4 regions of the Quadrisphaera setariae genome follow, and region 3 is predicted to be linked to each of the others. Evidence: predicted binding sites of a transcription regulator. Region 3 holds the regulator's gene; each other region holds the start of a gene.
The links. Region 3 encodes HrcA, which represses chaperone genes, less so after heat shock. Its sites were predicted from a motif close to GNTNGCACTCGGNNNNNCCGAGTGCNANC; they were not measured.
Positions count from the first base shown of each region.

Region 1 (7,395 bases), on a different contig from region 3:
GAGATCGCCCTGCTGGCCGACCGCGGCGTCGGCGTGGTGCACAACCCGGTCAGCAACATGAAGCTGGCCAGCGGCACCGCGCGCGTGCGCGAGCTGCTCGCGGCCGGCGTCGCCGTCGGGCTCGGCACGGACGGCGAGAAGGAGAACAACAACCTCGACCTCTTCGAGGAGATGAAGACGGCGTCGCTCCTCGCCAAGCTGCGCGACCTCGACGCCGCCGCCCTGCCCAGCTGGGACGCCTTCGCGCTCGGCACCACCGGCGGCGCCCGAGCGCTGGGGCGCGAGGCGGACCTGGGCTCCCTGGAGGTCGGCAAGAAGGCGGACGTCGTGGCCGTGCGCTCCCGCACCCCGCGCATGACGCCGCTGGTCACCTCCGGACCGCTGCTCAACGTCCACCACAACCTCGTCCACGCCGTGCGCGGCTCCGACGTCGACCACGTCTGGGTGGACGGCGCCCCGGTCGTCCGCGACGGGGCGCTCGTGCACGCCGACCTCGGCGAGCTGGTCGACGAGGCCCGCACCACCGCGCCGGGCCTCTTCGCGCGCCGCGACGCCTGGGTCGCCGAGCACGGCCTCCCGGAGGTGGCGTGGTGAGCGCAGCACCCACCGCCCTGGTCGACGGCGGCCGCGCGCCGGCGGGCGCGGTGTCCGCCCCCGTGCGGGCCGTGCTCGACGCGTGGCGCTCCGAGCCCGCGGGGCTGTTCACCGCGGGGGAGTGGCACCCCGCCGCGACCGGGGAGCGCCGGACCACCCGCGACCCGGCCACCGGCGCGGTGCTCGCCGAGGTGGCCGAGGCCTCCGCCGCGGACGTGGGCCCCGCCGTCGAGGCGGCCCGCGCCGTCCTCGACGACCGGGGCGCCGGCTCCTGGTGGGCGGCCGCGCCCTCGGCGCGCGGGCGGCTGCTGTGGCGCGTGGCCGACCTCCTGGCCGAGCACGCCGAGGAGCTCGCGCAGCTGGAGGTGCTCGACCAGGGCAAGACCCTCGCCACGGCCCGCGGGGAGGTCGCCGGCGCCGCCGAGCAGTTCCGCTACTTCGCGGGAGCCGCCACCAAGGTCACCGGGACGACGTTCCGGCCCTCGGCGCCGCTGCCCCCGTACGCGACGCCGGGGACGCGCCTCGTCGCGAGCACCGTGCAGGAGCCGGTGGGCGTGGTCGCCGCGATCACGCCGTGGAACTCGCCCCTGCTCATGGCGGCCATGAAGGTCGCCCCGGCGCTCGCCGCGGGGTGCGTCGTCCTCCTCAAGCCCGCGGAGGACACCCCCCTCACGTCCGTGCGGCTCGTCCAGCTGGTGGCCCGGGCCCTCGGCGAGGCCGGGCTGCCGCGCGGGGCCGTGTCGCTGCTGACCGGCGGCGGCGCGGTCGGGGCGGCGCTCGCGGAGCACGCGGGCGTCGACAAGGTGGCCTTCACCGGCTCCACCGCCACGGGGCGCGCCCTCGTGAGGTCCGCCGGACGTCCCGGCGGCCACCTGCCCCGGCTGACCCTGGAGCTGGGTGGCAAGTCGCCCACCGTCGTCATGGCCGACGCCGACACGGCCTCCGCGGTGCCCGGCGTCGCCCGCGGGGTCTTCGCCAACTCCGGCCAGGTGTGCGTCGCCGGGTCGCGCGTCTACGTCGAGCGGGGCGCGCACGACGCCTTCGTCGAGGCGCTCGCCGAGCACGCCGCCGCGCAGGCGCTCGGGCACGGGCTGCACCCCTCCTCCCAGCTCGGCCCGCTCGCGAGCCCGGCGCACGCGGCGCGGGTGGCGCAGCGCCTGGCCGACGGCGTGGCGGCCGGAGCGCAGGTGGTGGGTGCCGGAGGTCCGGTGGAGGACGCCTCCGGCGGCGGCTGCTTCTTCGCGCCCGCTGTCGTCGTCGGCGCCGACCCCTCCTCACCGCTGGTGCGGGAGGAGGTCTTCGGCCCCGTGGTGGTCGTAGCGCCGTTCGACGACCTCGAGGAGGTCGTCGCCATGGCCGACGACACCGACTACGGCCTGGCCGCCAGCGTGTGGACGCGCGACCTGCGCACCGCGCAGCGGGTGGTCGACGGCGTGCGCGCGGGGACGGTGTGGGTGAACTGCCACGCGGTCTTCTCCCCGGAGCTCGTCACGGGCGGCCGGCGGGCGTCCGGGTGGGGCGTGGAGAACGGGATGGAGGGACTGGCGGGCTACCTCGAGGGCAAGACCGTCTGCTCGCTGGTCTGAGCGGGCGTCCTCAGCGGGGTGGGCTGGCACTCGGGTTGACCGAGTGCTGACGGCCTCACTACTGTCCTTCTTGGCACTCTCCCCGCGAGAGTGCCAGCGCCCGAGGTCGGAGCGGCACCCGCGACGACGCACCGGCCCCCCGGCGCGCGCATCCGTCCGTTCCGCACCACCAGCGAAGGGGAGGTCCGCCCGTGTCGGTCTCCATCAAGCCGCTCGAGGACCGCATCGTCGTCAAGCCCCTCGACGCCGAGCAGACCACCGCATCCGGCCTCGTCATCCCGGACACCGCCAAGGAGAAGCCCCAGGAGGGCGAGGTCCTGAGCGTGGGCCCGGGCCGCATCGACGACAACGGCAACCGCGTGCCGCTCGACGTCAAGGTCGGCGACAAGGTCATCTACTCCAAGTACGGCGGCACCGAGGTGAAGTACGGCGGCCAGGAGCTGCTCGTGCTCTCGGCGCGCGACGTGCTCGCCGTCGTCGCCTGAGCGACACCGCAGATCTGATCGACCTCTGATCACGGCTCGCCCCGGCGGCCCCACCGCCGTCCGGCGGGGGCCCCGGGGCGTTCGCCGTCCCGCACCCCGCTGACGCGCCGCCAGCCGGTCGGCGCGCCGTCAGCCACCAGCACGCCATCAGGAAGAAGGACATGGCCAAGCAGCTGCAGTTCGACGAGAACGCCCGCCGCGCCCTGGAGCGCGGTGTCGACGCCCTCGCGAACGCCGTGAAGGTGACCCTCGGCCCCAAGGGCCGCAACGTGGTCATCGACAAGAAGTGGGGCGCCCCCACCATCACCAACGACGGCGTCACCATCGCCCGCGAGGTGGAGCTGGACGACCCGTACGAGAACCTCGGCGCCCAGCTCGCCAAGGAGGTCGCCACCAAGACCAACGACGTCGCCGGTGACGGCACCACCACCGCGACCGTGCTGGCCCAGGCCATGGTCAAGGAGGGCCTGCGCAACGTGGCCGCCGGCGCCAGCCCGTCCGGGCTGAAGCGCGGCATCGACAAGGCCGTCGAGGCCGTGTCGACCCAGCTGCTCGCCACCGCCCGCGAGATCGACGACAAGAGCGAGATCGCCCAGGTCGCCACGATCTCCGCGCAGGACTCCACCGTGGGCGACCTGCTCGCCGAGGCCTTCGACAAGGTCGGCAAGGACGGCGTCATCACCGTCGAGGAGTCCAGCTCGATGAACCTCGAGCTCGACTTCACCGAGGGCATGCAGTTCGACAAGGGCTACATCTCGCCCTACTTCGTCACCGACTCCGAGCGCATGGAGGCCGTCCTGGAGGACGCGCACGTGCTGCTCTCGCAGGGCAAGATCAGCTCCGTCCAGGAGCTCCTGCCGCTGCTGGAGAAGGTCCTGCAGACCTCCAAGCCGCTGTTCATCATCGCCGAGGACGTCGACGGCGAGGCGCTGTCCACGCTCGTCGTCAACAAGATCCGCGGCACCTTCACCGCAGCCGCCGTGAAGGCCCCCGCCTTCGGCGACCGCCGCAAGGCGATCCTGCAGGACATCGCCATCCTCACCGGCGCGCAGGTGGTCAGCCCCGAGGTCGGCCTCAAGCTCGACCAGGTGGGCCTGGAGGTCCTCGGCTCCGCGCGTCGCGTGGTCATCACCAAGGACGACACCACGATCATCGACGGCGGCGGCGACCAGGCCGCCGTGGCCGACCGCGTCCGCCAGGTCAAGGCCGAGATCGAGAACACCGACTCCGACTGGGACCGCGAGAAGCTGCAGGAGCGCCTGGCCAAGCTGGCCGGCGGCGTCTGCGTCATCAAGGTCGGCGCCGCCACCGAGGTGGAGCTCAAGGAGAAGAAGCACCGCATCGAGGACGCCGTCTCGGCGACCCGCGCGGCCATCGAGGAGGGCATCGTCGCCGGCGGCGGCTCGGCCCTCATCCAGGCCGTCTCCGCCATCGACGCCCTCGAGCTGACCGGTGACGAGGCCACCGGCGCGCAGATCGTGCGCCGCTCCGCCTCCGAGCCGCTGCGCTGGATCGCCGAGAACGCGGGCCTCGAGGGCTACGTGGCCGTCGAGAAGGTGCGCGGCCTCGACGCCGGGCACGGCCTCAACGCCGCCACCGGTGAGTACGTCGACCTCGTGGCCGCGGGCGTCATCGACCCCGTCAAGGTGACGCGCTCCGCGCTGCGCAACGCCGCCTCGATCGCGTCGATGGTCCTCACCACCGACACGCTCGTCGTGGACAAGCCCGAGGAGGAGGCCCCCGCGGCCGGCGGCCACGGGCACAGCCACTGATCTGATCCCCAGCCCGGGCGACCGGGCGCGCGGAGGAGCCCCCCGGACCGCCTGGTCCGGGGGGCTCCTCCTGTTCGCCCGAGGTCGGGCGGGGGCCGGGCGGAGGGGCCGGGCCCACGACGACGAGGGCCCCGGACCAGCTGGTCCGGGGCCCTCGTCGCGGGCGTGCGCTGCCTGCGGCGTCAGCCGACCTCGGCGATGCGGGTCTCGGCCACCACCGGGTTGGGGGTGCGGCGGGAGCGCTGCGCCGCGTAGATGCGCTCGCGGTCGTCCTCGGTCAGGCCGCCCCAGACGCCGTAGGGCTCGCGGACGGTGAGGGCGTGCTGGCGGCAGTCCTCGACCACGGGGCACGCGGAGCAGATGGCGACGGCGGCGGCGTCCCGGTTGCGCCGGGCCGGGCCGCGCTCGCCCTCGGGGTGGAAGAACAGGTTGGTGTCGTGCTCGCGGCACGAGCCCTGCAGCTGCCACTCCCAGATGTCGGCGACGGGGCCGGGGAGGCGGGAGATCTCAGCCATGGGGTCCTCCGTGAGGTCTTCGGGCGGCACGAGCGGTTCGGGGGAGCGCGCAGGTGCACACCTCCCGTCGCGGGTGTGGATCCGCGACGAGGGGGGTACTCCCTGCTCAGAGCCACCGCGAGGTGGCTCCGGGCTCGTCAGGTACGACACTACAACCGCGTCAGGGGTTGTTCAAGGACCTCTGCCTGGGCCGTTGGTGTGAACAACCCGTGCTCCTCGGGCCGCCAGCGGCCCCGCGCGCCGCTCACCCGCTCGTGGCCAGGGCGGGGGGCGAGGTGGCGACGTCATGACCACCCGACCACACTGTGCGGGTGCCCACCCCCAACGCCGCCCCCTCGGGCGTGTCGCTGGGCGTCGCGGCAGCTGCGCGCCGCCTCGGCGTCGCCCCCGCGACCCTGCGGACGTGGGCCCGCCGGTACGGCCTCGGCCCCAGCGAGCACGAGTCGGGCTCGCACCGCCGCTACACCCCCGAGGACCTCGCCCGCCTCGTCGTGATGCGCCGGCTCACGCTGGAGGGCGTCCCGCCCGTCACCGCTGCCGCCACCGCCCTGAGCACCGACCCCACCGAAGCCGCGATGGCACTGGCCTCCAGCGCGGGCGAGGGCTCCGACACCGACCTCGAGGAGCCCGACGACGCGGTCGCGACCGGCGACGTGCCGGCCGTGGTGGCCCTCGCGAGCGACCTCGGTGTCTGGAGCGCGGTCCTCCCCGCCGACCGCACCCCGCTGACGCGCAGGCCTTCGCCCGCGGGCCAGGGCGCCCTCCAGCGCGCGGTGCTCGCCGGTGACTCGCCCGGTGCGGCGGCGGCCGTGCTCGCCGCCTGCTCGGCGAGGGGGCCGCTGCGCGCCTGGGAGGAGGTGGTGCAGCCGGCGCGGGCCGCTCTCGGCCGCCGGTGGGAGGCCACTGGTCCGGGCGTCGACTCCGAGGTCCTCCTGGCGGCCGCCACGCTCGAGGCGCTGCGGGCCCTGCGCCGGCCGCCGGAGCGCACCACCGCCGTCGTCCTGCTCGCCGCGGCGGAGGGCGAGGTCGACTCCCTGCCCCTGCACGTGCTCGCCGCGGCGGTCGCAGCCCACGGCGTGCGCCCCTGGGTGCTCGCGCCCGGGCTGCCCCGGGAGGCCGTGGCGGCCGCCGTGCGCCGCACCGGCCCCGCCGCCGTGCTCGTGCACGCCGAGCAGCCGGTGGCCGACGCGACGGCCCAGCTGGGCCCCCTGCCGCGCCTGCGGCACCCGGTGCGCCTGGTGCTGTCCGGACCGGGGTGGGCGGGGGCTGCGCTGCCCCCGGCGCGGCCCGTGCTGCAGGCCCCCGCGCTGCCCGCGGCGCTCGAGGTGCTGCTCGAGGCCACCGAGCCCTAGCGCTCAGGTCGGCCCGATCCGTGCCGATGACACCTCCAGGACAGCCGGCTGTTCGGGCCGGCGCACACGGAGGTGGCGACGGTGTCTGCGATGGCGACGGTGATGGTCTGCGACGACTCCCCGCTCGTGCGGGAGAACCTGCGGCGAGCGGTCGCGGGTGTGGCCGGGGTGGGGCGCGTGGTCGGCGCCAGCTCCGGCGAGGAGGTGCTCGCCCGCTGGCCGGTCGAGCGCCCCGCGCTCGTGCTGATGGACGTCCGCATGCCGGGCATCGGCGGTGTCGAGGCGGCCCGCCGCCTGCTGGCCCGCCACCCGGGTGCCGGCGTGCTCATGCTGACCGTGGCCGAGGACGTCGAGGGCGTGGCCCGCGCGGTCGCCGCCGGCGCCCGCGGCTACGTGGTCAAGGACGCCACGCGCTCGGAGCTGGTGGCCGCCGTCATCGGCGCCATGAGCGACGCGGGCGTGCGCGGTCGCGGCAGCCGCCGCACCGAGGAGGGCGCCGCTCCTTCGCTCACCGAGCGCGAGCTGCAGGTGCTCACGGGCATGGGCGAGGGCCGCAGCAACGCCGAGATCGGCAAGCAGCTCTTCCTGTCCGAGGACACCGTCAAGACCCACGCGCGGCGCCTGTTCCGCAAGCTGGACGCGGCTGACCGCGCCCAGGCCGTGGCCAAGGGCTTCCGCCTCGGCATGGTGCACTGACCCGCACCCGCCGGACGACGACGAGGCCCGGCCCCCCCGCGGGGGTGCCGGGCCTCGTCGTCCCCCACCGCTCGGGGCGGGTGCCTCAGTGCGAGGGCAGCCCCGGCAGGGCGTCCTCGTCGTCGGCGACCTCGGCGAGCATCTCGCGGATCTCCTCGGCGGGCAGGGCCACCGCCACCGCCCAGTAGTGGATGACGAGGCTGAAGAGCGCGGTCACCGCCAGGCTGCTCCACACCCCGAGCCAGCCCTCGCCGTCGCCGTAGCCCGAGGCGAAGACGACCGCGCCCATGCCGACCAGGTAGACCGGCAGCCACTGCGCCGAGCGCCAGTGCAGGTGCGGCGCGTGGCTCGTCGACCCGGTGACGCGGCTGAGCCCGAGGATCGCGTAGCCGATG
Region 1 is NZ_VKAC01000001.1:157,506-164,900, forward strand. Features, by position in the region: gene FMM08_RS00860 (amidohydrolase) at 1-594, shown strand, start outside; gene FMM08_RS00865 (aldehyde dehydrogenase family protein) at 591-2,180, shown strand; gene groES (co-chaperone GroES) at 2,372-2,665, shown strand; gene groL (chaperonin GroEL) at 2,827-4,437, shown strand; gene FMM08_RS00880 (WhiB family transcriptional regulator) at 4,620-4,952, opposite strand; gene FMM08_RS00885 (MerR family transcriptional regulator) at 5,264-6,304, shown strand; gene FMM08_RS00890 (response regulator transcription factor) at 6,395-7,000, shown strand; gene FMM08_RS00895 (APC family permease) at 7,086-7,395, opposite strand, start outside.
Region 1: groES (co-chaperone GroES) is a predicted target of HrcA. The motif match lies at 2,203-2,231, and genes of this name have one in related genera.

Region 2 (7,395 bases), on a different contig from region 3:
CCCGAGGGGCTGGAGGGCGCGGCGGTGGTGCTGCTGCCGGCGCTCGCGGTGGACCGCAGCGGCACGCGGCTGGGACAGGGCGGCGGCCACTACGACCGGACGCTGGCCCTGCTGCCGCCGGAGGGCGCACCGGAGAGGCCGTGGCTCGCCGCGGTCGTGCGCGAGCCCGAGCTGCTGCCGGCGGGCGCGCTGCCGCGCGAGCCCCACGACGTCCTCGTGGACGCCGCCCTCACGCCAGCGGGGTGGACGCGCCTGCGCTGACCGACGAGCCGACCGACGGCTGACCGACGGCTGACCGATCTGGCGTGATCGTCGCGATCAGGGGGCCGCGCGCCGGTACGGTTCGCCCAACCCCACCTCGCGCGCCGCACGGCCGCCGCCGGAACCTCGACGGGAGGCCCCATGACGGTCGACGACCTCAACGTCGCCGTGCTCGTCGGCGCCCTCGTGCTGGTGGTCGCCGTCTTCGCGGTGCGGCTGTCGGTGGGCACCGGCACCCCGTCGCTGCTGCTCTACCTCGCGCTCGGCGTGGCGCTCGGCGAGGACGGGCTGGGCATCCAGTTCGACGACTACGACCTCACGCAGGTGCTCGGCTACGCCGCGCTCGTGCTGATCCTCGCCGAAGGCGGCCTGACCACCCGGTGGGCCTCGGTCCGGCAGGCGATCGCCCCGGCGGCGCTGCTGGCGACCCTCGGCACGGTGGTCTCGATCGTCGTCATCGGCACCGTCGCGCACTGGCTGCTCGACGTCGACTGGGCCACCGGGATGCTCCTGGGGGCGGTGGTCTCCTCCACCGACGCCGCCGCCGTGTTCTCCGTGCTGCGCCGCGCGCCGCTGCCCAGCCGGCTGGGGGGCCTGCTGGAGGCGGAGTCGGGCTTCAACGACGCGCCCGTGGTCATCGCCGTCGTCTCCCTCACCGCCGTGCTGGGCGGGGAGTCCTCCCACGGGTGGGGCTTCCTGGTCTTCGAGGCCGGTGCGGAGCTGGTGGGCGGCGCGGCCATCGGCCTGGCGCTGGGCTGGCTGGGGGCGCTGGGCCTGCGGCGCGTGGCGCTGCCCGCCTCCGGCCTCTACCCCATCACCGTGCTGGCCGTGTGCGCCCTCGCCTACGGGCTGAGCGCGGAGCTGCACACCTCCGGCTTCATCGCCGTCTACCTCGCCGGGCTGGTGCTCGGCAACGCCGAGCTGCCGCACCGCCCGGCCACCCGCGGCTTCGCCGAGGGCGTCGGCTGGCTGGCGCAGATCGGGCTGTTCGTGCTGCTGGGGCTGCTCGTCTCCCCCTCCGACATCCCCGACCAGGTGGTGCCCGCCCTCGTGGTGGGGTTCGCCCTGCTGCTCGTGGCCCGGCCGCTGTCGGTGCTCGTGTCGGTGTCGTGGTTCAAGGTGCCCCTGCGCGACCAGGTGCTGCTGAGCTGGGGCGGCCTGCGCGGCGCGGTGCCCATCGTGCTGGCCACGGTGCCCGCCGCGGCCGGCGTGCCCGGCACCGAGGGCGTGGTGGAGATGGTGTTCGTGCTGGTGGTGGCCTTCACGCTGGTGCAGGCCCCCACGCTGCCGTGGGTGGCGCGCCGCCTGGGGATCAGCGAGCCTGCCGTGCGCGACCTCGAGGTGGAGTCGAGCCCGCTGGAGGAGATCGGCGCCGACGTGCTGCAGGTCAAGGTCGGCCCTGGCTCGCACCTGCACGGCCTGGAGGTCTTCGAGCTGCGCCTGCCCGAGGGCGCCGAGGTCTCCCTGATCGTGCGCGACGGGCGCGCCCGCGTGCCGACCCGCACCACCACTCTGCAGCGCGGTGACGACCTGCTGGTCGTGGCGGTCTCCGGGGTGCGCGAGCTCACCGAGGAGCGCCTCTTCGCCCTGTCCGAGCGCGGCCGGCTGGCCGCGTGGCGGGCGCCCGGGGCCGCGCGCGTGCCGGAGCTGCGCCCCGCGCCGGGCCGGGAGCGCACGGGGTCCTGAGCGCGTCGGTCGAGCGGGACGGCGCCGTGGGCCGGGTGGGCGGTGAGGGAATCGCGGACGGCCCCGCGGCGCTAGCATTGGCACTCGGACAGCCGGAGTGCCAGCGCCTCGCGCGGGCCGCACCCCCGGTGGCCCGTCGTCGTCGTGAACCGAGGAGCCCCAGCGTGCCCACGTACGCCTACACCTGCACCGCCTGCGACCACAGCCTCGAGGTGCGGCAGTCGTTCTCCGACGCCGCGCTGACGGAGTGCCCGGAGTGCTCCGGCCGCCTGCGCAAGCGCTTCGACGCCGTGGGCGTGGTCTTCAAGGGCAGCGGCTTCTACCGCACCGACTCCCGCTCGGAGGGCAAGGGCGGCTCGTCGAGCTCCTCCGGCTCCTCCTCGAGCAGCTCCAGCTCGGCCGGCTCCAGCTCGTCCTCCAGCGACAGCTCCTCGAGCTCGTCCTCGACGCCCGCGAGCGGCGGGTCCTCCAGCTCGACCTCCTCGAGCAGCTCGACCCCGGCGAGCAGCAGCTCCTCGTCGTCCTGACGCTCCTGCGACGCCCCGCCCGGTGACCCACCGGGCGGGGCGTCGTGCTGTCGCACGCAGACGACCTCGTGCTGTCGCACGCAGACGACCTCGTGCTGTCGCGCGCCCACAGGGGGCTGGAGCAGCCGCGCTGTCCACAGGCTCGGCGGCGGTCCCAGCGGCGCGTGCTGAGCAGCCGTGACGCTCCGGTGATGACCACCGCCACCTGGCCACCGCCCCAGCGCCAGCACGCCACCCCGTCCCCGCGCGCGCAGGGCGCGGGCCGGCGTCGGCTCCGGCGGGTGCTGCGCCGCTCGCGCAGGCCGCTGGCCGCGCTGCTGCTGGCCTGCGCGACGGGTCTGGTGGCGATGGCGCTGGTGCCCCAGGACGACGCCGTCGACGGGGTGCAGGTGCTCGTGGCCACCGACGACCTGCCGGCCGGGTCGCCGGTCGCGGCGGGCTCGCGAGCGGCGACGCTGCCGTCCTCGGCGGTGCCGTCCGGCGCGCTGGCCCCCGCCGACGCGGGCGCCGACGGCCGCGCGGCGGACGCACGCCTGGCCGCCCCGGTGCGCCGGGGTGAGGTCATCACGGACGTGAGGCTCTCCGGTGGCGACCTGCTCGCCTCCCTCGCCCCCGGTCAGGTGGCCGTGCCAGTGGCTGTCAGCTCACCGCTGCCGGACGGCCTGGTGGTGCCGGGCGCGCGGGTGGCGGTGCTCGCGGCCTCTCCGGAGGGCCCGCCGCTGCCCGCTGAGGACGACGACGAGGGCGCGCCGCAGCCCGACGGCGTGCTCGTGCGCAGCGCGACGGTCCTCGTGGTCAGCAGCGACCCGCTCACCACGGGGCTGCTCGCCAGCGGGGGCGGCGGCACCGCGGTGGTGCTGGCCCTGGACGACCACGCCGCCGCCCGCGTGGCCGCCGCCACGGCGAACGGGGGCGTGGTGCTCGCCCGGGCCGCCTGACCGAGGGCGTCGGGCTCAGCGGGTCTGGGCCCGGGCCGCGTACTCGTCCGACGTCGCGATCTGGTCCTGGAAGGCCAGCCGCCCGGCGACCGCCGTCTTGTCCCAGTAGTCGACCTCGTTGGTGCTGACCGAGCCGCCGGTGCGTCCCAGCAGACCCGCGTAGGCGGCGCGCACCCGCTCGTCCACCGCCTCGCCGGAGTACCAGATCTCCCGGACCGCGGTCAGGGAGCCGACCTGCTTGGCGCGGGCCACCCAGTACTCCTCCTCGCCGGCGTTCGCCGGGTCGGTGCCGGACGTGTCGAGGACGGCGGCGTACCACTCGTCGACGGGGTTGCGGCCCGACCTGTCGGCGAACTCCTGGGAGGCCAGGATGTTCTGCTCCACCCACTCGGGCTCCATGTCGGCCCGCACGCCGTTCTTCCAGAAGTCGGCGCCGCGGTCGTCGGCGGCTCGGGCCAGGTACTTGCGGTAGTAGCCGCCGACGGTGACGTCGGCGAACTCCTGCGAGCTCTGGATGGACTCGAGGATGCGCAGGCGCGAGTCCCCAGCGTTGAGCCTGTCGGTCCAGAACTGCCGTCCGGCCTGCGCCTGCGACTGGCCGGCGGGGCGCTGGAGGAAGTCGACGTACCACTGCTCGACGACGCGGTCGTTCTTGTCACCCTCCGCGGCCTGGGCCGCCGCGGGGGTCAGCCCGACGGCGGCGAGCGCCACCACCGCCGCCGCCGCCGCCAGTCGTCCTCGGAAGCGCCTCGTCCTCATGACACCACCCTGTGCTCGAGGGAGCGCCGACGTCGTCGTCGCGATCGCGGCACGGTGACCCGCGGTGATCGCGAGGAGAAGGGGCTGGCGGCGCGTCTCGCCGTCAGCCCCAGTGGGGCGGGCGGTCGGCGAGCAGGCGCTCGGCCTCAGCGGCCCAGCGCCGCGCGTCCTCGGACCCCGCGGCGCGGGGGCCCGGCTCGCGCAGCGCCGGCACCTCGACCTCCTCGCCGGGGGCGCCGGTCGGAGGGGCCACCACGCGGCGCCGAGCGCGCCCCGGGCGGCGCCCACCCACGGACGAGCCGGGCTCAGGCACCGCTGGACAGCTCCCGCAGGACCGCCGCGACGGGGCCGGTCGGGTCGTCGAAGAGCTCCCGCGCGCTGACGCGGACCACGCCCCAGCCGAGGTGGCCGAGCTGCTCGGGCACCACCAGCTCGCGCTGGACGAGGTCGCCCACGGGATCGTCGTCGGTGCCGGCGGGGATGTCGGTGAGGACGGCCACCGCGGGTCCGTCGGCCCCCGCGGGGAGCACCACGACGTCGGGCACGGTCCCGGTGACCAGCGCTCGCGCACCGCGGCCGGCGAGCCGGTCGGACAGGCGCGCCAGCAGCGGGTCGGGGGCCGGGGGCTCGGTCAGCGGCGCCCGCCGCTGGCCGTGGGCGCGCAGCGGCTCCAGCGGGTCGGCGGCCGGCGGCTCCTCCAGGGAGAGCAGCAGCTGGCGCAGGGAGGAGGCGCCCGTGGAGGTGCACTGGGAGGCCTCCAGCACCTCCCCCGCCACGCAGCTGACCACGGTGAGGCGCTTGCGGGCGCGGGTGAGCACCGACGCGAGCCAACGGTGGCCGTCGGCGTCGTCGAGGGGGCCGAAGCGGTGCACGAACCGTCCCAGGGGCGTGACGCCCAGCCCCACCGAGAAGACGACGGCGTCGCGGACGGTGTCGGCGCAGCGCTCGACGTCGGTCACCACGAAGCTCTCGCGGCGCCGGCGGCGCAGGAAGGCCGCGAGCTCGGGGCGGGCGGGCAGCGCGGAGCGGATCGCGTCCGCGATGCGGCGCGCGTGCGGCCGGGTCAGCGCGACCACCGCGAGCGACTCGTTGGGGTGGTCGCGCACGTGGCTGAGCACGAGGTCCACCACCGCCGCGACCTCGCCGTCGGGACTGTTGACCACGCCGTCGGCGTCGGGGCGGCCGGTGACGTCGCTGACGCGGCGCAGCCGGACGGGCTGCCGCCCGGGCGGGCAGGGGACCGCGTTCTCACCGGTGGTGGTGCCGGGCACCGCGGCGGCGAGGGCGGCCAGCTGCAGCGGCATCCGGTGCTGCCAGGCCAGGCGCACGGTGGGCAGCACCTGCTCGAGGGCGTCGAAGACGCTGCGGCGGGTGCCGCGCGGCAGCGGCGCCTCGTCGGCGCGACGCGGCGCCACGCGCACCGGCGTGGGGCCGCCCGGGTCTCCGACCACCACCAGCTGGCGCCCGGCAGAGGCCGCGAGCAGGGCCTCCGGCACGCCCACGCGGTGGGCGGCCAGCACGAGGACGACGTCGTAGCGGCGCTGGGTGGCGAGCTCCACCGACAGCGCCAGCGGCCCGCTGACGCGGCACGGCGCGCTGGCGGACAGGGCCGTGGCACCGCGCACGCGGTGCACGGCCGCGGCGCGGCGGTGCTTCTCGCGCGCCGCGAGGGCGGCGCTCGCCTCCGCGTGGCCGACCGCGTCGAGGGCGCCCAGCGCGGGGTCGGAGGCCACGAGGGTGTCCAGCACCGAGCGCCACCAGGAGCGGCGCAGCTCCACCACGGCCTGGTCGGGGTCGAGGCCGCGGCGGCGGGCCTCCTCCAGCAGCGGGACCAGGCCGCGGCGCTCGAGCACCGCGAGCAGCTGGGCGCGCTGGGGCAGGTCGGCGAGGGTGCCGGAGTCGGCCACGAGCGCACCGAGGCGCTCGGTGAGCGCGTGCCAGGGCTCGTCGGCGAGGGCTCCCCCGCCAGTGGTCGGCGCGAGAACCGCGGACAGGGCGCTGACCTGCGCCACCACCTGGTCGAGCACCACCTCGGCGGCGGGCACGCCCTGCGGCACGCGGGGCGGGGCGCCGGCGGCGTCCTCCGCTCGCCACGCCTCCCAGTCGAGCCGGGACCGCTCCGCCTCCAGCAGCGCCCCGTGCAGGTCGTCGAGCACCACGCCGGGGCGCACCAGCTCGCGCGCGGCGCGCTCCAGGCGGCGCCTCTCGAAGACGCCGTAGCGCGGCCCGGACGTGCGCTGCGACGGCGGGGCGGTGGCGTCGATGAGGGGGGTCAGCGGCCTGTCGAAGACCGCGGGCAGGAAGGAGTCGAGGCAGTCGCGCACGCGCGCCAGCAGGTCGAGCTGGGCCTGCGCGTCGGACACGCAGCCCGGCACGCGCAGGCCGCTCCCGCCGGCCAGCACCGTCGCCTGGCGCCGCAGGGCGGGCAGCAGGTCGTCGCGCAGCGCCCGCGCCTCGTCGAGGGCCTCGGCGGCCTCGTCGCGGTTGGCCAGCGCCGCTCCGGACCAGGCGGTGTCTCCGACGCGCGCCGACAGCGCGCCCAGGTCCACGGCCTCGCGCAGCTCCGCCGCGGCCTTCTCGCGCTCGGCGGCGTCCATGGCGCGCAGCGCCGCGGGGGCCAGGCGCACCGGGTCGGGCCCGGGCGGGAGCACCGCGAGGGCGGCCATGGCCTCCAGCGCGGAGACGCCCCACGGCCCCCGGCGGGTGTGCAGCGCGGCGCGGTGCCGGCCCAGGGCCGCCACGACGTCGGCCTCACCGCCGGGGCCTCCCTGTCCACCCGTGCCGCCCGCGCCCAGGGGCGAGGTGCCCTCGACGGGGATCACCGGCAGCGGGCCGGTGCTGTTGGGGTCCACCGAGCCGGTCGCGTCGACGAGGAGGTCGCCGAGGCCGCGCGCCGCCAGCCGGCGGGCGACGTCCTCGGCCTCCTGCTGCTGGCCGGCCACGAGCAGCACGCTGCGGCCGGTGGCGGCGAGCGCCGCCACCGCCGTGGCCGCCACCTGCGTGGCCCCGGTGCCGGGGCCGGCCTCCACGCGCACCGACCTGCCCGCGAGCACGGTGTCGAGGACGCGGCGCTGGGACGCGTCCAGCGGGAGCACCTGGACGTCGTCGGGGTCGACGCCGCGAGCGCCCTCGGGCAGCTCGACGGCGGTGGTCGGCCGCTGCAGCCGGGTGCGCGCCGCGGTGTCGCCCGACAGCGCCAGGGCCACGTCGGAGCCGGCGAGGTC
Region 2 is NZ_VKAC01000005.1:4,671-12,065, reverse strand. Features, by position in the region: gene FMM08_RS09050 (5-formyltetrahydrofolate cyclo-ligase) at 1-261, shown strand, start outside; gene FMM08_RS09045 (potassium/proton antiporter) at 403-1,947, shown strand; gene FMM08_RS09040 (FmdB family zinc ribbon protein) at 2,112-2,474, shown strand; gene FMM08_RS09035 (RcpC/CpaB family pilus assembly protein) at 2,666-3,412, shown strand; gene FMM08_RS09030 (hypothetical protein) at 3,428-4,171, opposite strand; gene FMM08_RS22960 (hypothetical protein) at 4,275-4,424, opposite strand; gene FMM08_RS09025 (DUF4011 domain-containing protein) at 4,477-7,395, opposite strand, start outside.
Region 2: FMM08_RS09040 (FmdB family zinc ribbon protein) is a predicted target of HrcA. The motif match lies at 2,024-2,052, and genes of this name have one in related genera.

Region 3 (7,395 bases):
GCCTCGACCTCGCCCCCGACGTGCGCGAGGTGGTGGAGGTGGTCGCCCGCCGCTGACGCGGCTCGTCAGCGGGGCTGCAGCGCCGCCACCATGACCACCTGCGGGTCTGCGGCCTGCGCCATCCACCGCGCGCCGCTGTCGGCGAAGCCCGCCCGGGCGTACGCGGTGCGCGCGGCGGTGTTGGACTCGTGCACGCACAGCACGAGCAGCTGCGCCTCCGGCTCCAGCGCGTGCGCCAGCGCCCGCGCCTGCCGCGCGGCCGCCGTCCCGTAGCCGCGGCCCTGGTGGGGGCGCCCCACGTAGAAGGCGCGCAGCAGCAGCCCGCGGGCCGGGTCGTCGAGGAGGTGCTCGAGCTGGCCGTGCCGGTCGAGGGTGCCGAAGCCGACCACGCGCTCCCCAGCGCCGGGACCGGGCAGCTGCGCCATCACCGCGAACGGGAGACGCAGCGGGTCGGCGCTCGCGGGCGGGTACGTCATGGAGGCTGGAAGGCAGTACCGGTCTTGCCCGGGCCCCGGCCTGAGCGCCAGCACGGACGCGAGGAGGCGCGGGTCGGTGGCCTCCGACAGCGCCTCCAGCCTCACCGCAGGCAGCGGCCGGGGCGCGCTCGCAGCTCCTCCACCCACGTCCCCCATCCCAGCACTGCCCGCCGTCAGGCGCGGCAGGGGTGGGATCGGGTGCGACGATGGACGGCGATGAGCCCCGCCCTGCCCGACGGCGACCCCGCCCCCGCCGACGGGCTCCTCCCGCCGACCGCGGCGGTCAGCGCCGCAGCCCGCGACCTCGGCGTCTACCTGCACGTGCCGTTCTGCCGCGTGCGCTGCGGCTACTGCGACTTCAACACCTACACCGCCTCCGAGCTCGGTCCGCCCGAGCTGCCCGGCGCCTCCCAGGCCGGCTACGCCGGCGCCCTCGTGGAGGAGGTGGCGCTCGCGGCACGGGTGCTCGACGCCTCGGGCCTGCCGCGCCGCGAGGTCTCCACGGTCTTCGTCGGCGGCGGCACGCCCACGCTGCTGCCCGCCGCCGACCTGGCCCGCGGTCTCGACGCCGTGCGTGAGCACCTGGGCCTGGCCGCGGGTGCGGAGGTGACCACCGAGGCCAACCCCGACTCGGTGACCCCCGCCTCGCTCGCCGAGCTCGCGGAGGCCGGGTACACGCGCGTCAGCTTCGGCATGCAGTCGGCGGTGCCGCACGTCCTCGCCGTCCTCGAGCGCACCCACGACCCCGCCCGCGTGCCGCAGGCCGTCCGCTGGGCCCGCGAGGCGGGCCTGGCCGTCAGCCTCGACCTCATCTACGGCGCGCCGGGGGAGTCGCTGGACGACTGGCGCACCAGCCTGGACGCCGCGCTCGCCTGCGAGCCCGACCACCTCTCCGCCTACGCCCTCGTGGTGGAGGACGGCACCGCCATGGCCGCCCGCGTGCGCCGCGGCGAGCTGCCCGCGCCCGACCCCGACGACGAGGCCGCCCAGTACGAGCTCGCCGACGCCGTCCTGCGCGAGGCCGGCTACGGCTGGTACGAGGTGAGCAACTGGGCGCGCACCCCCGCCGACGCCTGCCGCCACAACGTCGCCTACTGGCGCGGCCAGGACTGGTGGGGCGCAGGCCCCGGTGCGCACAGCCACGTCGGCGGAGTCCGTTGGTGGAACGCCAAGCACCCCGCCGCGTGGGCCCGCCGCCTGGCCGCCGGCACCAGCCCCGCGGTGGGCCGGGAGGTCCTCGACGACGACGCCCGCGCGGTCGAGGCCGTGCTCCTCGGCGTCCGCCTGGCCGAGGGGCTGCCGACCGCGCTCGTGCCGCCCGCCGGGCTCGCGCAGGTGCCGCGCCTCGTGGCCGACGGCCTGCTGGAACCCCCGGCGACCGGCGCAGCACGCGACGGCGCCCCCGACACCGACCAGCCGCGGCTGCGGCTGACGCTGCGGGGGCGCCTGCTGGCCGACGCCGTCGTCCGCGCCCTCCTCGGCTGGGATGGGCAGGACGACGACGCCACCGGCGTCACTTCACGAGCCGCCAGTTGACCGGGTAGCGGTAGTCGACGCCCTGGTTGGCCTTCACCGCCGCGATGATCACGAACACGAGCGCCGCGACCCCGACCGGCAGGTACAGCAGCAGGCCCAGGCCGAACGTGACCACGGAGACGACCCCGAGCGCCAGGAACACGACGTTCACGAGGATCTGGAAGTCCAGCGCCTCGGCGGCCTGGCTGCGGACGAAGTGGCCGCGGTCCTTCAGCACCAGGTAGATCACCAGAGGGCCCACGAAGGTCAGCCCGATGATCGAGCTGACGATCGACGACACGTGCGCCAGGCACGCCCACAGGCGCTGGTCCTGCGGGCTGATCTCCGCCGGGAGGGCGTAGCCCTGCTGCGGGTGGCCCTGCTGCTGGTACCCGGACTGCGGGTGGCCCTGCTGCGGGCCGGGCGCGGAGTACCCCTGCTGCCCCGGGTGCGCGTACCCCTGCTGCGGGGGCGGCGGCTGCTGGCCGTAGGGCGGGGCCTGCTGGCCGTAGGACGGGGCGGACGCTCCCGGCGCCGTCGCGGTGCCGGGCTCGGTGGGCTGCTCGCCGTAGCCGCTGCCGTACTGCCCGTGCTGCGGCGGTGGCACCTCTCCGGGCTGGTCAGGCTGGTCGGACGGCCGGCCGTGCTGCTCGGGCACTTCTCCTCCTCAGGGCCCGGGGCTGTCCGCGGACCCGCCCCCAGCGTCTCGGAAACGCGGGCGCGGCACCAGCGCCACACGCCCGGACGGCGGCCCTCGTCGTCGTCCTGCTCGGTCGAGGCGTCAGCGGTCGAGCTGGTCCCCGGTGACGAAGTCGATGAGCTCCTCCACCCGCCCGGACAGCGTCGGCTCGAGGTCGGCGATGGTCCGCACGCTGGCCAGCACCCGCTGCCAGCCGCGGGCGAGGTCGGCGGGGGTCTCGCGCGGCCAGCCGAGGGCCTCGAGCACGCCCTCCTTCCAGGGGCGCCCGCGCGGCACCACGGGCCAGGCGTCCAGGCCGAGGCGCGCCGGGCGCACGGCCTGCCACACGTCGACGTAGGGGTGGCCCACCACGAGCACGTGCTGGGCGGCGCCCGGCGCCGCCCTCAGCGCGTCCGCCACGAGCCGGGTCTCCTTGGAGCCGGTCACGAGGTGGTCGACGAGCACCCCGACGCGCCGCCCCGGACCGGGCTGGAAGTCCGCCACCGCCGCCGCGAGGTGGTCCACGCCCTGCAGGCCCTCCACGACGACGCCCTCGACGCGCAGGTCGTCCCCCCAGACCTTCTCCACCAGCTCGGCGTCGTGCTTGCCCTCCACCCAGATCCGCGACCCGCGGGCCACGCGGGCCCGAGCCCCTTCCACGGCGAAGGACCCGCTGGCGGTGCGGCCCGGGCGCAGCGGGGCCGCCCCCGAGGCCGTCCGGGCGGCGGCGGGGGGAGCGACCGGTGGCACGAGCCTCACGGGCTGGCCCTCCTCGAGGAACCCGGCGCCGAGGGGGAAGGAGCGCGTGCGGCCCTTCCAGTCCTCCAGCACCACCACGTGCACGCCGCCGGCCTTCTCGACGCGCACCACGGCGCCGCTCCAGCCGGTCTCGACGTCCTCCACCACGAGGCCGGGGGACGCGGGGACCTCGCGGCTGGCGGCGCGGGCGCGGCGGCGGCCGGTGGTGGGGTCGGTGACGGTGTCGCCGCGGCGCAGCGGCTCCCGAGCGCCCCACCCCCCGTACAGCGCTGAGGACGACGACGCGGGCGGCGCCGAGCGAGGTGCGGACGCGGGCCGGCGCGGGGGTGTCGGGGGAGTCGGCACCCGATCGACGCTACCTGCGCCTCCGGCCGGACGGCGTAGGATTGGCACTCCGCGCCGCTGAGTGCCAGAGCCCGTGCCGGGCCCGCCGCACCGGAGGCGCCGCAGCACCGACAGGACCGTCGACAGCAGGGAGGGACGCACCGTGACCGAGCCCCGGCGCCTCGCCGTCCTGCGGGCCATCGTCGAGGACTACGTCGCCACGCAGGAGCCGGTCGGCTCCAAGGCGCTGGTCGAGCGGCACGCCCTCGGGGTCTCCCCGGCCACCATCCGCAACGACATGGCGGCGCTGGAGGAGGAGGGGCTCATCGCCCAGCCCCACACCAGCGCCGGGCGCGTCCCCACCGACAAGGGCTACCGCGCGTTCGTCGACGGCCTGCCCGCCGTGCGCCCGCTGTCACCGGCGGAGAAGCGCGCCATCGACAGGCTGCTCGGCGGGGGCGGCCAGCCGGTCGACCTCGACGACGTGCTCGAGCGCACGGTCCGCGCGCTCGCGCAGCTGACGCACCAGGTGGCCGTCATCCAGTACCCGTCCCTGGCGCGGGCCCGGGTGCGGCACGTGGAGCTGGTGCAGCTGGCGCCGCGGCGCCTCGTGCTCGTCCTCATCACCGACAGCGGCCGCGTGGAGCAGCGCTCCGTGGAGGTGGCACCCGAGGCCCCCGAGGTGGCCGCTGACCTCGTGACCGAGCTGCGCGGCAGGCTCAACGCAGCCACCGCCAGCCGTCGCGCCGACGAGGCCGTGGCCGCCCTCGACGCCCTCGTCGCCAGCACCCGTCCCGAGGACGCCGCGGCCGCCGCCGCGGTGGCCGGTGCGCTGCGGTCGGCGCTGGACGCCACCCGCGAGGAGCGGATGGTGCTGGCCGGCACCGCCAACCTCGTGCGCGGCGCGGGCGGCTTCTCCGCCTCCGTCGCGCCGGTGCTGGAGGCCATCGAGGAGCAGGTGGTGGTGCTGCGCCTGCTCGCCGAGATGGCCGACGACCCCGCCAGCGGCGTCTCGGTGCGCATCGGCCGCGAGATCGTGCACAGCGGCCTGTCCGACGCCGCCGTGGTCGCCTCCGGCTACGGCTCGGGCGGCGAGGTGGTCGCCCGCCTGGGCATCCTGGGTCCCACGCGCATGGACTACCCCACCTCGATCGCCGCGGTGCGCGCCGTCGCCCGCTACCTCAGCAGGGTGCTGGCGCGGTGAGCCGCCCCGGCTCGTCCGCCGACCCCTCCCGACTCCTCAGGAGCATCTGACCCGTGCCGACCGACCACTACACCGCCCTCGGGGTCCCGCGCGACGCGAGCACCGAGGACGTCAAGAAGGCCTACCGCAAGCTCGCCCGCCAGCTGCACCCGGACGTCAACCCCGACGCCGGCGAGCGCTTCAAGGAGGTCTCGGCCGCCTACGAGGTGCTGAGCAACCCCGACAAGCGCCGCGTCTACGACGCGACCGGCAGCTCCGGCGGTCCCGGCGGCTTCGGGGGCGGCGGCTTCCCCGGCGGTGCGCAGGCCTTCGACCTAGGCGACCTGTTCGGCACCTTCTTCGGCGGCGGGGGCGGTGCCGCCCGCGGCCCGGTGCCCCGCGCGCAGCCGGGCCAGGACGCGCTGATCCGCCTCGAGGTCGACCTCGCGGAGGCGGTCTTCGGCGCCGAGCGCGAGATCACCGTGGACACCGCCGTCGTCTGCCCGACCTGCGGCGGGAACTGCGCCGCGCCGGGCACGCAGGTCCGCACCTGCGACGTCTGCCACGGCCAGGGGCAGGTGCAGCGCGCCGCCCGGTCGCTGCTGGGCCAGGTGCTCACCACCTCCCCGTGCCCCGCCTGCGGCGGCTACGGCACCACCATCCCCGACCCCTGCAACGAGTGCGCCGGTGACGGCCGCGTGCGCCGCCGCCGGACGCTGACCATCCGCGTGCCCGCGGGTGTCGACACCGGCACCCGCATCCAGCTGTCCGGCCAGGGCGAGGTCGGCCCCGGTGGTGGCCCCGCGGGTGACCTGTACGTCGAGGTGGTCCAGCGCCAGCACGACCTGTTCACCCGCCGCGGAGAGGACCTGCACGCCACGCTGCCCGTGCCGATGACCGCCGCGGCGCTGGGCACGGTGCTGGAGATGGAGACCCTCGACGGCATGCGCGAGGTCGAGGTGCGCCCGGGCACCCAGCCCGCCGAGGTGGTCGTGCTGCGGGGCCTGGGCGCGGCGCGCCTGCGCTCCGGTGGCCGCGGGGACCTGCACGTCCACATCGACGTGCAGGTGCCCAGGGGCCTGGACGACGAGCAGGCCGACCTGCTGCGCCAGCTGGCGCGGCTGCGCGGCGAGGAGCGCCCGGAGGGGCGCCTGTCGCCGGCCTCCGGCGGGGTGTTCTCCCGCCTCAAGCGCGGCTTCTCCGGCCGCTAGGCCGGCGTCAGCCGACGGTGAAGGTGACCTTGGCGGCGCCGGTGGGGACGGTGCCCTCACCGGCGGACTCGTCGGGCACCCAGACCTCGGCGGTGCACGGCGTGCAGGTGCCCTCCTGCACGGTCTGCGGGATGGAGAAGTCGCCGACCTGGCCGTTGGCGCCGGCGTCGGTGTAGCCGTCGGACAGCACCGCGCCGTCGGCCTGCGTGATCCTGTAGAGCAGCGTGCCCTCGGGCGCCGAGCCCTGGCCGACGATCCCCATCGGGCCGGCGGGGAGCCGCTCGCCCTCGGTGGGGGCGGTGATCACCACCGACGCCGACCTGCCGGTCCCGGTGGCCGCCGGCCCCGCGGCGGTGGCCGCGGACGCGCTCGCCGTGGTCGTGGCGCTGGAGGACGACGACGGCGGAGCGCTCGTGCCGGACGCGCCCGCGCTGCTGGTGCCGCCGCCGACCGGCTCCGTCTCGGGGGAGGCCTGCCCTCCGCACCCGGCCAGCAGGAGCGCGAGGGCGGCGGCGGGGACGGCCGTGCGGACCGCGAGGCGGGCGGTGCGACGGGCGGTCGTACCCGCGGTGGTGCGGCGCGCGTGCTGGGTCCGGGTCTGGGCTGGCATGCCCCGTTCCTACCGCTGCGAGCGGTCCGCGGGGGGTGGAACGCGCCGACCGCGTCGGCCGGGTGACCCGATCGTCACCCGCTGGGTACGGTCGGCGCGTGGCCCAGGACCCCGACTGCATCTTCTGCCGCATCGCCTCCGGCGACGTGCCCGCAGACGTGGTGGCGCGCACCGACCGCGTCGTCGCCTTCCGCGACCTCGACCCGCAGGCCCCGCTGCACGTGCTGGTGGTGCCCGTGGACCACCACCGCGACGTGCCGGCCCTCGCCGCCGCCGACCCCGAGGCCCTCGCCGAGCTGACCGGCACCGCCGCGCGCGTGGCCGCCGAGCTGGGCGACGGGCAGTTCCGCTTCGTCTTCAACACCGGCGCGGGCGTGGGGCAGAGCGTCTTCCACGTGCACGGGCACGTGCTCGGCGGGCGGCCGATGGGCTGGCCGCCCGGCTGAGGCTCAGCGCCCCGCGTGCTCGTGCACCGTGACGGCGGCGTTGACGAGCGCCAGGTGGCTCAGGGCCTGGGGCAGGTTGCCCAGCCAGTCGCCCGTGGCCGGGTCGACCATCTCAGCCAGCACCCCGACGTCGTTGAGCACCGGGGTCGGGCCGTCCACCAGCTGCTCCATCAGCGCGCGGGCCTCCTCGCC
Region 3 is NZ_VKAC01000003.1:295,585-302,979, forward strand. Features, by position in the region: gene FMM08_RS06660 (MOSC domain-containing protein) at 1-56, shown strand, start outside; gene FMM08_RS06665 (GNAT family N-acetyltransferase) at 66-623, opposite strand; gene hemW (radical SAM family heme chaperone HemW) at 693-2,012, shown strand; gene FMM08_RS06675 (DUF4870 domain-containing protein) at 1,990-2,649, opposite strand; gene FMM08_RS06680 (DUF3097 family protein) at 2,773-3,666, opposite strand; gene hrcA (heat-inducible transcriptional repressor HrcA) at 3,917-4,957, shown strand; gene dnaJ (molecular chaperone DnaJ) at 5,011-6,147, shown strand; gene FMM08_RS06695 (Gmad2 immunoglobulin-like domain-containing protein) at 6,155-6,757, opposite strand; gene FMM08_RS06700 (HIT domain-containing protein) at 6,856-7,203, shown strand; gene FMM08_RS06705 (glycoside hydrolase family 15 protein) at 7,207-7,395, opposite strand, start outside.

Region 4 (7,395 bases), on a different contig from region 3:
CGGCCACGAGGGCGTCGTCCCCGAGACGCGCGCCCGGGTGCTGGAGTCGCTGAAGGCCATCGGCTACCAGCCCAACACCGCGGCGCGCGCCCTGGCCACCGGGCGCTACGGGGCCATCGGCGTCCTGGTCTTCTCCGTCTCGCGCCTGGGTGACGTCCGCTCCCTGTCAGGCATCACCCAGGCCGCGGGCCGCGCGGGGCGCGCCATCCAGCTGCTGAGCCTGGAGGAGGCCACCGCGGCGCGGGTCGACAGCGGCATCGCCGCCCTGTCCGCCTCCGAGGTCGACGGGCTGGTCCTCGTGGAGGCCGACCTCCTCGAGCGCTTCGACGTGGCGGTGCGCCCGGGGCTCCCCCTGGTCACCACCGACGCCGTGCCCGGTCCGTTCCCCAGCGTCGACACCGACCAGGCCGCCGGCGCGCGCGCCGCCGTCGAGCACCTGCTGGAGCTGGGCCACCGCACCGTCCACCACCTCGCGGGGCCGCCCACCAGCCGCGCCGCGCAGGTGCGCGCCCGCACCTGGGAGGAGGTGCTGCGCGCCGCCGGGCGCCCGGTGCCCCCACCGGTGGTGGGTGACTGGACCTCCGCGTCCGGTCACCGCGCCGGGCACCTCCTGGCCGGCCTGCCCCCGGGCGAGGTGACGGCGGTGTTCAGCGCCAACGACCAGATGGCCCTCGGGCTGCTGCGCGCCCTGCACGAGCGGGGCCGGCGCGTGCCCCAGGACGTCTCCGTGGTCGGCTTCGACGACGTCGCCGAGTCCAGCGACTACTGGCCGCCGCTCACCACCGTCCACCAGGACTTCGAGACCGTCGGCGAGCACTGCGTGCGGATCCTCCTGGAGGAGATCGCCCAGCCGGGACGGCACCTCACCGGCACCACCGTCGTGCCGGTGCACCTGGAGGTGCGGGCCTCCACCGCTCCCCCACCGGTCTGAGGCCGGCTGGAGCGGTCAGCAGGACGACGAAGGGCGGCACCCCCGGTGAGGGGTGCCGCCCTCGGGCTTCAGCCGAGCTGGCTGAGCGGCGGGATCAGAAGTCCATGCCGCCCATGCCGCCGTCGCCACCGGCCGGGGCCGCAGCGGCCTTCTCCGGCTTGTCGGCGATGACGGCCTCGGTGGTGAGGAACAGCGCCGCGATGGAGGCGGCGTTCTGCAGCGCCGAGCGCGTCACCTTGGCCGGGTCGATGATGCCGGAGCCGACCATGTCGACGTACTCGTTGGTGGCGGCGTTCAGGCCCTGGCCGACGGGGAGGTTGCGCACCTTCTCCGCCACGACGCCGCCCTCGAGGCCGGCGTTGACGGCGATCTGCTTGAGCGGGGCCTCGATGGCGACCTTGACGATGTTCGCGCCGGTCGCCTCGTCACCCGAGAGCTGCAGGTCGGTGAAGGCCTTGGAGCCGGCCTGGATGAGGGCCACGCCGCCGCCGGCGACGATGCCCTCCTCGACGGCGGCCTTCGCGTTGCGGACGGCGTCCTCGATGCGGTGCTTGCGCTCCTTGAGCTCGACCTCGGTGGCCGCGCCCGCCTTGATGACGGCCACGCCGCCGGCGAGCTTGGCGAGGCGCTCCTGCAGCTTCTCGCGGTCGTAGTCGGAGTCGCTGCGCTCGATCTCGGAGCGGATCTGGTTGACGCGACCGGCGATCTGGTCGGCGTCGCCAGCACCCTCGACGATGGTGGTCTCGTCCTTGGTGATGACCACCTTGCGGGCGCGGCCCAGCAGGTCCAGGCCCGCGGTGTCGAGCTTGAGGCCGACCTCCTCGGAGATGACCTGGCCGCCGGACAGGATCGCGATGTCCTGCAGCATCGCCTTGCGGCGGTCGCCGAAGCCGGGCGCCTTGACGGCGGCGGAGCGGAAGATGCCGCGGATCTTGTTGACGACGAGCGTGGCCAGGGCCTCGCCCTCGACGTCCTCAGCGATGATCACCAGCGGCTTGCCCGACTGGGTGACCTTCTCCAGCAGGGGCAGCAGGTCCTTGATCGAGGAGATCTTGGAGTTGGCGATGAGGATGTACGGGTCCTCGAGGACCGCCTCCATGCGCTCGCCGTCGGTGACGAAGTAGGGCGAGATGTAGCCCTTGTCGAAGCGCATGCCCTCGGTGAGCTCGAGCTCGAGGCCGAAGGTGTTGCTCTCCTCGACCGTGATCACGCCCTCCTTGCCGACCTTGTCCATCGCCTCGGCGATGAGGTCGCCGATGGCGGGGTCAGCGGCGGAGATCGAGGCGGTCGCGGCGATCTGCTCGCGGGTCTCGACGTCGACGGCGTTGGCGAGCAGCTGGTCGGAGACGGCCGCGACGGCCTTCTCGATGCCGCGCTTGAGGGCCATCGGGTTGGCGCCGGCGGCGACGTTGCGCAGGCCCTCGCGGACCATCGCCTGGGCCAGGACGGTCGCGGTGGTGGTGCCGTCACCGGCGACGTCGTCGGTCTTCTTGGCGACCTCCTTGACGAGCTCGGCCCCGATCTTCTCGTACGGGTCCTCGAGCTCGATCTCCTTGGCGATCGAGACGCCGTCGTTGGTGATGGTGGGGGCGCCCCACTTCTTCTCCAGCACGACGTTGCGGCCCTTGGGGCCGAGGGTGACCTTGACGGCGTCGGCGAGGGTGTTCATACCCCGCTCGAGACCGCGGCGGGCCTCCTCGTTGAAGGCAATGGTCTTCGCCATGAGCGGTGCTCCTCCGGAACGGGTGGCGGTTCGTGTGGTGCTGCCGGCCGGCCGGGCGCCCGCGACGGACGCCGCCTGCGCTCCGGGCCTGCACCCGGGGGCCTGCGGCTCGCCCAGCACGGCCGGGGAGCTCGGGGCTCCCAGGTCCTGTGCTGGCACTCGGGGTCACCGAGTGCCAGGTACCAGATTGGCACTCTCACCGTCCGAGTGCAAACACGCTGCACCCGGACGACCCTCGCGGACGCAGCGACGGCGCCGCCCCCTCGCGGGGACGGCGCCGTCGCGGGCGCGTGGGGTGCTGGTCAGGCGCCGGCGAGGCGGACGGCCTCGGCCTGCGGGCCCTTCTGGCCCTGCCCGATCTCGAACTCGACGGCCTGTCCCTCCTCGAGGGAGCGGTAGCCGTCCATCTGGATGGCGGACCAGTGGACGAAGACGTCAGGGCCACCCTCGACGGTGATGAACCCGAACCCCTTCTCAGCGTTGAACCACTTCACAGTTCCGAGTGCCATGGTGCGTGCTCCTGCAGCGGTGCGGTGGTCGGGGAGGGGCAGTGCGCCCGACCCCGGGTCTGGAGTCCGTGGGCCTCGCGGCCCCCGTGCGGCCCCCCTGGCGTTCGTGCTGGAGGAGTCCTGTCGCCACTGAACTGATCGACCGGTCCGCAGGGTAGCGGTCGGCGAGCCGCCCGAGCGAGGTCCGAGGCCAGGTCAGGGCGCCCCGGCAGCGGGACGGCGCCGGGGCGCGGCGCCCAGCGGCCCGCTCCGGGCACCGCTTCCGGCGTGCGACCTGCGAACAGCCGTCGCGGAGGCCGCCGCCGAGGCCGCCGCACCCGTCCGGAGCCCCTCCGTCCCCCTGTCCCACCGGGGGAGGACGTGCGGAGGGCGCCTCAGCGCAGGACGACGGTCAGCGAGCCGGCCTGCGCCTGGGCGTCGAGCGCGGTCTTCGCACCCACCTGCGCCGCGAGGGCCTCGGCGGCGCCCTCGAGCGCGGCGGTGGGGTACAGCACGGTCGTGGTCTTGTGGGCCGAGCGCTGCGCGGCGGTGGCGTTGCCGGTGCTGGCGACCTCCCAGCCGTCGGCCTCGACCTGCGCGGCCTTCTTCGCCGCCAGTCCGGAGGTCCCGGTGCCGTTGAGGACGACGACCGGTGCGCTGCGCTCGGAGGAGGCCGTGGGGCTGGCGCTGGGCGGCGCCTCCGGGGAGGAGGCGGGCGAGGCGGCAGGAGGCGCACCGCCGGCGGCCGGGTCGGCGGAGGCGGCCGGGTCCTGCGCGGCGGCCTGGTCACCGCCCGCGGCGGGGGCGGCGCTGGCGCTGGAGCCGGGGTTCCCCACCGTGGTGAGCGCCACGTAGCCGGCGCCTCCGGCGGCCACGACGACCAGGGCGATGACCACCGGGGCGAGGACACCGCCGGGGCGCTTGGGCGCGGCGCGGTGAGCACCGCGGCGGCCGTCGCGCGGCGGGGTGACGGCGTCGAAGTCGTCACGCGGGTACGGCGAGCTCACGCCTCGACGGTACGGGCTCGGAGGTCGCCGCGAGGGCGGTTCGCGGTGACGCGGCGCGTCAGCTCCCGGGGGCGGGGCCGACGTCCAGGTCCCGCCCGGCGGTGCGCTCCTCGCGCAGGCGACGGAGCCTGCCGACCAGCACCGGGTCGGCGGCCAGGGCCTCCGGGTCGTCGAGGAGGGCGTTGAGCCGCTGGTAGTAGCGGGTGGCCGACATGTCCAGCTCGTCGCGGACGGCCTGCTCCTTCTCGCCCCGGCGCCGGAAGGTGCGCCGCTCGAGGGCGAGCACCGCCAGGTCCCGCTGCGACAGCGCCACCGGCCCACCCTGGCAGAGCGCGCCGCGGCAGGGCAGCGTGGGCCCGTGCCGACCCCCGCCGCGCCGTCCCCGCTCGCCGCCGTCCACCCCAGCTGGAGGGTCGCCCTCGCCCCGGTCGAGGAGGACCTGCTCCGGCTGGAGGCCGAGCTCGCGGCGCGCCGCGGCGCCGGCGAGGAGGTGCTGCCGGCGCCCGAGCACGTGCTGCGCGCCTTCGAGCAGCCGCTCGATGCGGTGCGGGTGCTGCTGCTCGGCCAGGACCCCTACCCCCGGCCCGGCCACGCGGTGGGGCTGGCCTTCTCCGTGGCACCGCACGTGAGGCCGCTGCCGCCGACGCTGCGCAACCTGCTCAAGGAGCTCGTGGCGGACACCGGGCTCCCGGCCCCCTCGACCGGGGACCTGTCGCCCTGGGCGGAGCGCGGCGTGCTGCTGCTCAACCGGGTGCTCACGGTGCGCGCCGGCGACTCCGGCTCGCACCGCAGGCTCGGGTGGGAGCGCGTCACCGACGCCGCCGTGCGGGCGCTCGCCGCCCGGGGCGGGCCGCTGGTGTCGGTGCTGTGGGGGCGGGACGCGCAGACCGCCGCCGGCCTGCTGGCCGGGACCGCCGTCATCACGGGGGTGCACCCGAGCCCGCTGTCGGCCTCGCGCGGGTTCCACGGGTCGCGCCCGTTCACCGCTGTCGACGAGGCGCTGCGCGCGCAGGGCGCACCTGCTGTCGACTGGTCGCTGCCCTGAGCAACGAGCGCTAGCGTGCGCGGGTGGCTGCTGACCCCGCGCGCGGACCCGCGCCGACGTACCGGCGGTACGTCGCCGTCGGGGACTCCTTCACCGAGGGCATCGACGACCCCGACCCGGCCTCCCCCGGACGCCACCGCGGCTGGGCCGACCGGCTCGCCGAGCTGCTCGACGACGACGCGCGCGGCGCGGGCTCGCGCCTGGAGTACGCCAACCTCGCCGTCCGCGGCAAGCGGATGCGGGAGGTCCTGGACGAGCAGCTGCCCCGCGCCCTCGAGCTCGGCCCTGACCTGCTCAGCATCAGCGCGGGCGGCAACGACATCCTGCGACCCAGCGTCGACGTCGACGCCCTGGCCGCCGCGCTGGACGAGGCGGTGGGCGCCGCCCGCTCCGCCGGAGCCCAGGTGCTGCTGGCGGCCGGCTTCGACCCCGCCGGGCTTCCGGTGGTGCGCATGACCCGCGGCCGCGTGGCCACCTTCAACCTCCACCTGTGGCGCATCGCCCAGCGCTGGGACGCGCTGGTCATGGACCTGTGGTCGATGCGCGCCCTCTACGACCTGCGGATGTGGGCCCCGGACCGGATCCACCTGGCGCCGGAGGGCCACGAGCGGGTGGCCCTGCTGGCCGCCGCCACCGTGCGGGGGCTGCACGGCGGCGATCTGGGGGCGGCCGAGCAGGAGTGGGCCTCACCGCTGCCGCCGCAGCCCTCCCCCGGACGCCTGGCGCGCGCCGGCCAGGACGCCGCCTGGGCGCGCGCCCACCTGGCCCCGTGGGTGCGGCGGCGCCTCGAGGGGCGCTCGAGCGGCGACGGCGTGGCCCCGAAGCGGCCCGAGCCCCTGCCCCTGGCGCGCTGACCGGCCGCGACACGACGCTCCGACGAAGCGCGAAAGCCCGTCCCGGACGGCGGCTGCGTGCCACCATCGGCTGCATGAGGACGGACCGGCCGCAGCGGACCACCGGTGCTGCCGGGGGTGCGACGGCCGTGGTGCCCGAGGTCCCCGAGGGCAGCCTCCTGAGCTCCACCTCCCCCGCGGGCATCCCGCACGCCGCCCTGAGCGGGCCCGTCGACACCTCGGGGCTGCCCGACGCTCCGCAGCGGCCCCGCTCCGAGCGGCGCCGCTGGGGACGCTCCCCCGAGGAGGCGGTCGCCTCGGAGGCGCCGCAGCCCCAGATGGTCAGCCGGCGCGCCCCGGTGCCCGACCTGGACGACCTCCCGGTGCGCGCGCGCTCCGGCGGTCGCTCGCTGCCCTCGCCGGTCGTGCTGCCGCCGTCGGGACCCGCCGCTGCGCCGTCGGCGCCGTCGGCGCAGCACCGACAGGTGCGCCCGCCGGTGGCAGCCCCGTCGGCGCCGTCGCAGGCCCTGGCCACCGAGGCCGCGGCCCCCGTGCCGCCGCACCGCCCGGCGCCGCGGCCGGAGGCTCCCGAGCGCGCCATCCACCTGCTCGGCCTGGCCCAGGACCACGCCGAGCGCGTGCGCGCCGCCGCTGAGGCCGACGCCGCCGCCCTGCAGCGGGCCACCGCCGCCGAGGCGGCGCGCGCCCGCTCCGAGGCCGAGGAGCTCACCGGCGCCGCCCGGCGCGACGCCGAGGCGGTGCGCGCCGCCGCCGAGGCCCACGCCGCGCGGGTGCGCCGCGACGCGGCCGCCGAGTCGCGCCTCACCGTCGAGGAGGCCGAGCGCCGCGCCGTGGAGCTGCGCGAGGAGTCGGCGCACCTGCGCCGCGAGGCCTCCGACCTGTCCGCGGCGATCACGGCCCTGCGCTCGCAGCACCAGGAGGCCGCCGCCGAGGTGGCCTCGCTGCGCGAGCGGTCGACGGCTGCGATGACCGAGGCGCGCGCTGAGGCCCAGCAGCTGGTGGAGGACGCCGCCGAGCAGGCGGCCATGGTGGTCGAGGCGGCCTCCAGCACCGCCGACGCGATGCTCACCCAGGCGATGGCGGACAGCGCCGCCGCCGAGGAGCTCGCCCGCACCGCGCACCACCGGGCGGCCGAGGAGGGCGACCGCCTGCTGGCCGGTGCGCGCGCCGAGGCCGACCAGCTGCTCGCCGCCGCCCGCGAGGCCGCCGCGCAGGAGCGCGCCGAGGCGATGGCCGAGGCCGACACCATCCGCGAGACCGGTCACATCGAGGCGCAGCGCGCCACCGCCGAGGCGTACTCCCAGGCCGAGCGCGTGCTCGCCGCGGCCACCACCGACGCCTCCGCGG
Region 4 is NZ_VKAC01000016.1:59,655-67,049, reverse strand. Features, by position in the region: gene FMM08_RS20910 (LacI family DNA-binding transcriptional regulator) at 1-931, shown strand, start outside; gene groL (chaperonin GroEL) at 1,026-2,654, opposite strand; gene FMM08_RS20900 (cold-shock protein) at 2,957-3,163, opposite strand; gene FMM08_RS20895 (LytR C-terminal domain-containing protein) at 3,538-4,149, opposite strand; gene FMM08_RS20890 (DUF3263 domain-containing protein) at 4,208-4,462, opposite strand; gene FMM08_RS20885 (uracil-DNA glycosylase) at 4,508-5,194, shown strand; gene FMM08_RS20880 (SGNH/GDSL hydrolase family protein) at 5,218-6,048, shown strand; gene FMM08_RS20875 (coiled-coil domain-containing protein) at 6,123-7,395, shown strand, end outside.
Region 4: groL (chaperonin GroEL) is a predicted target of HrcA. The motif match lies at 2,806-2,834, and genes of this name have one in related genera.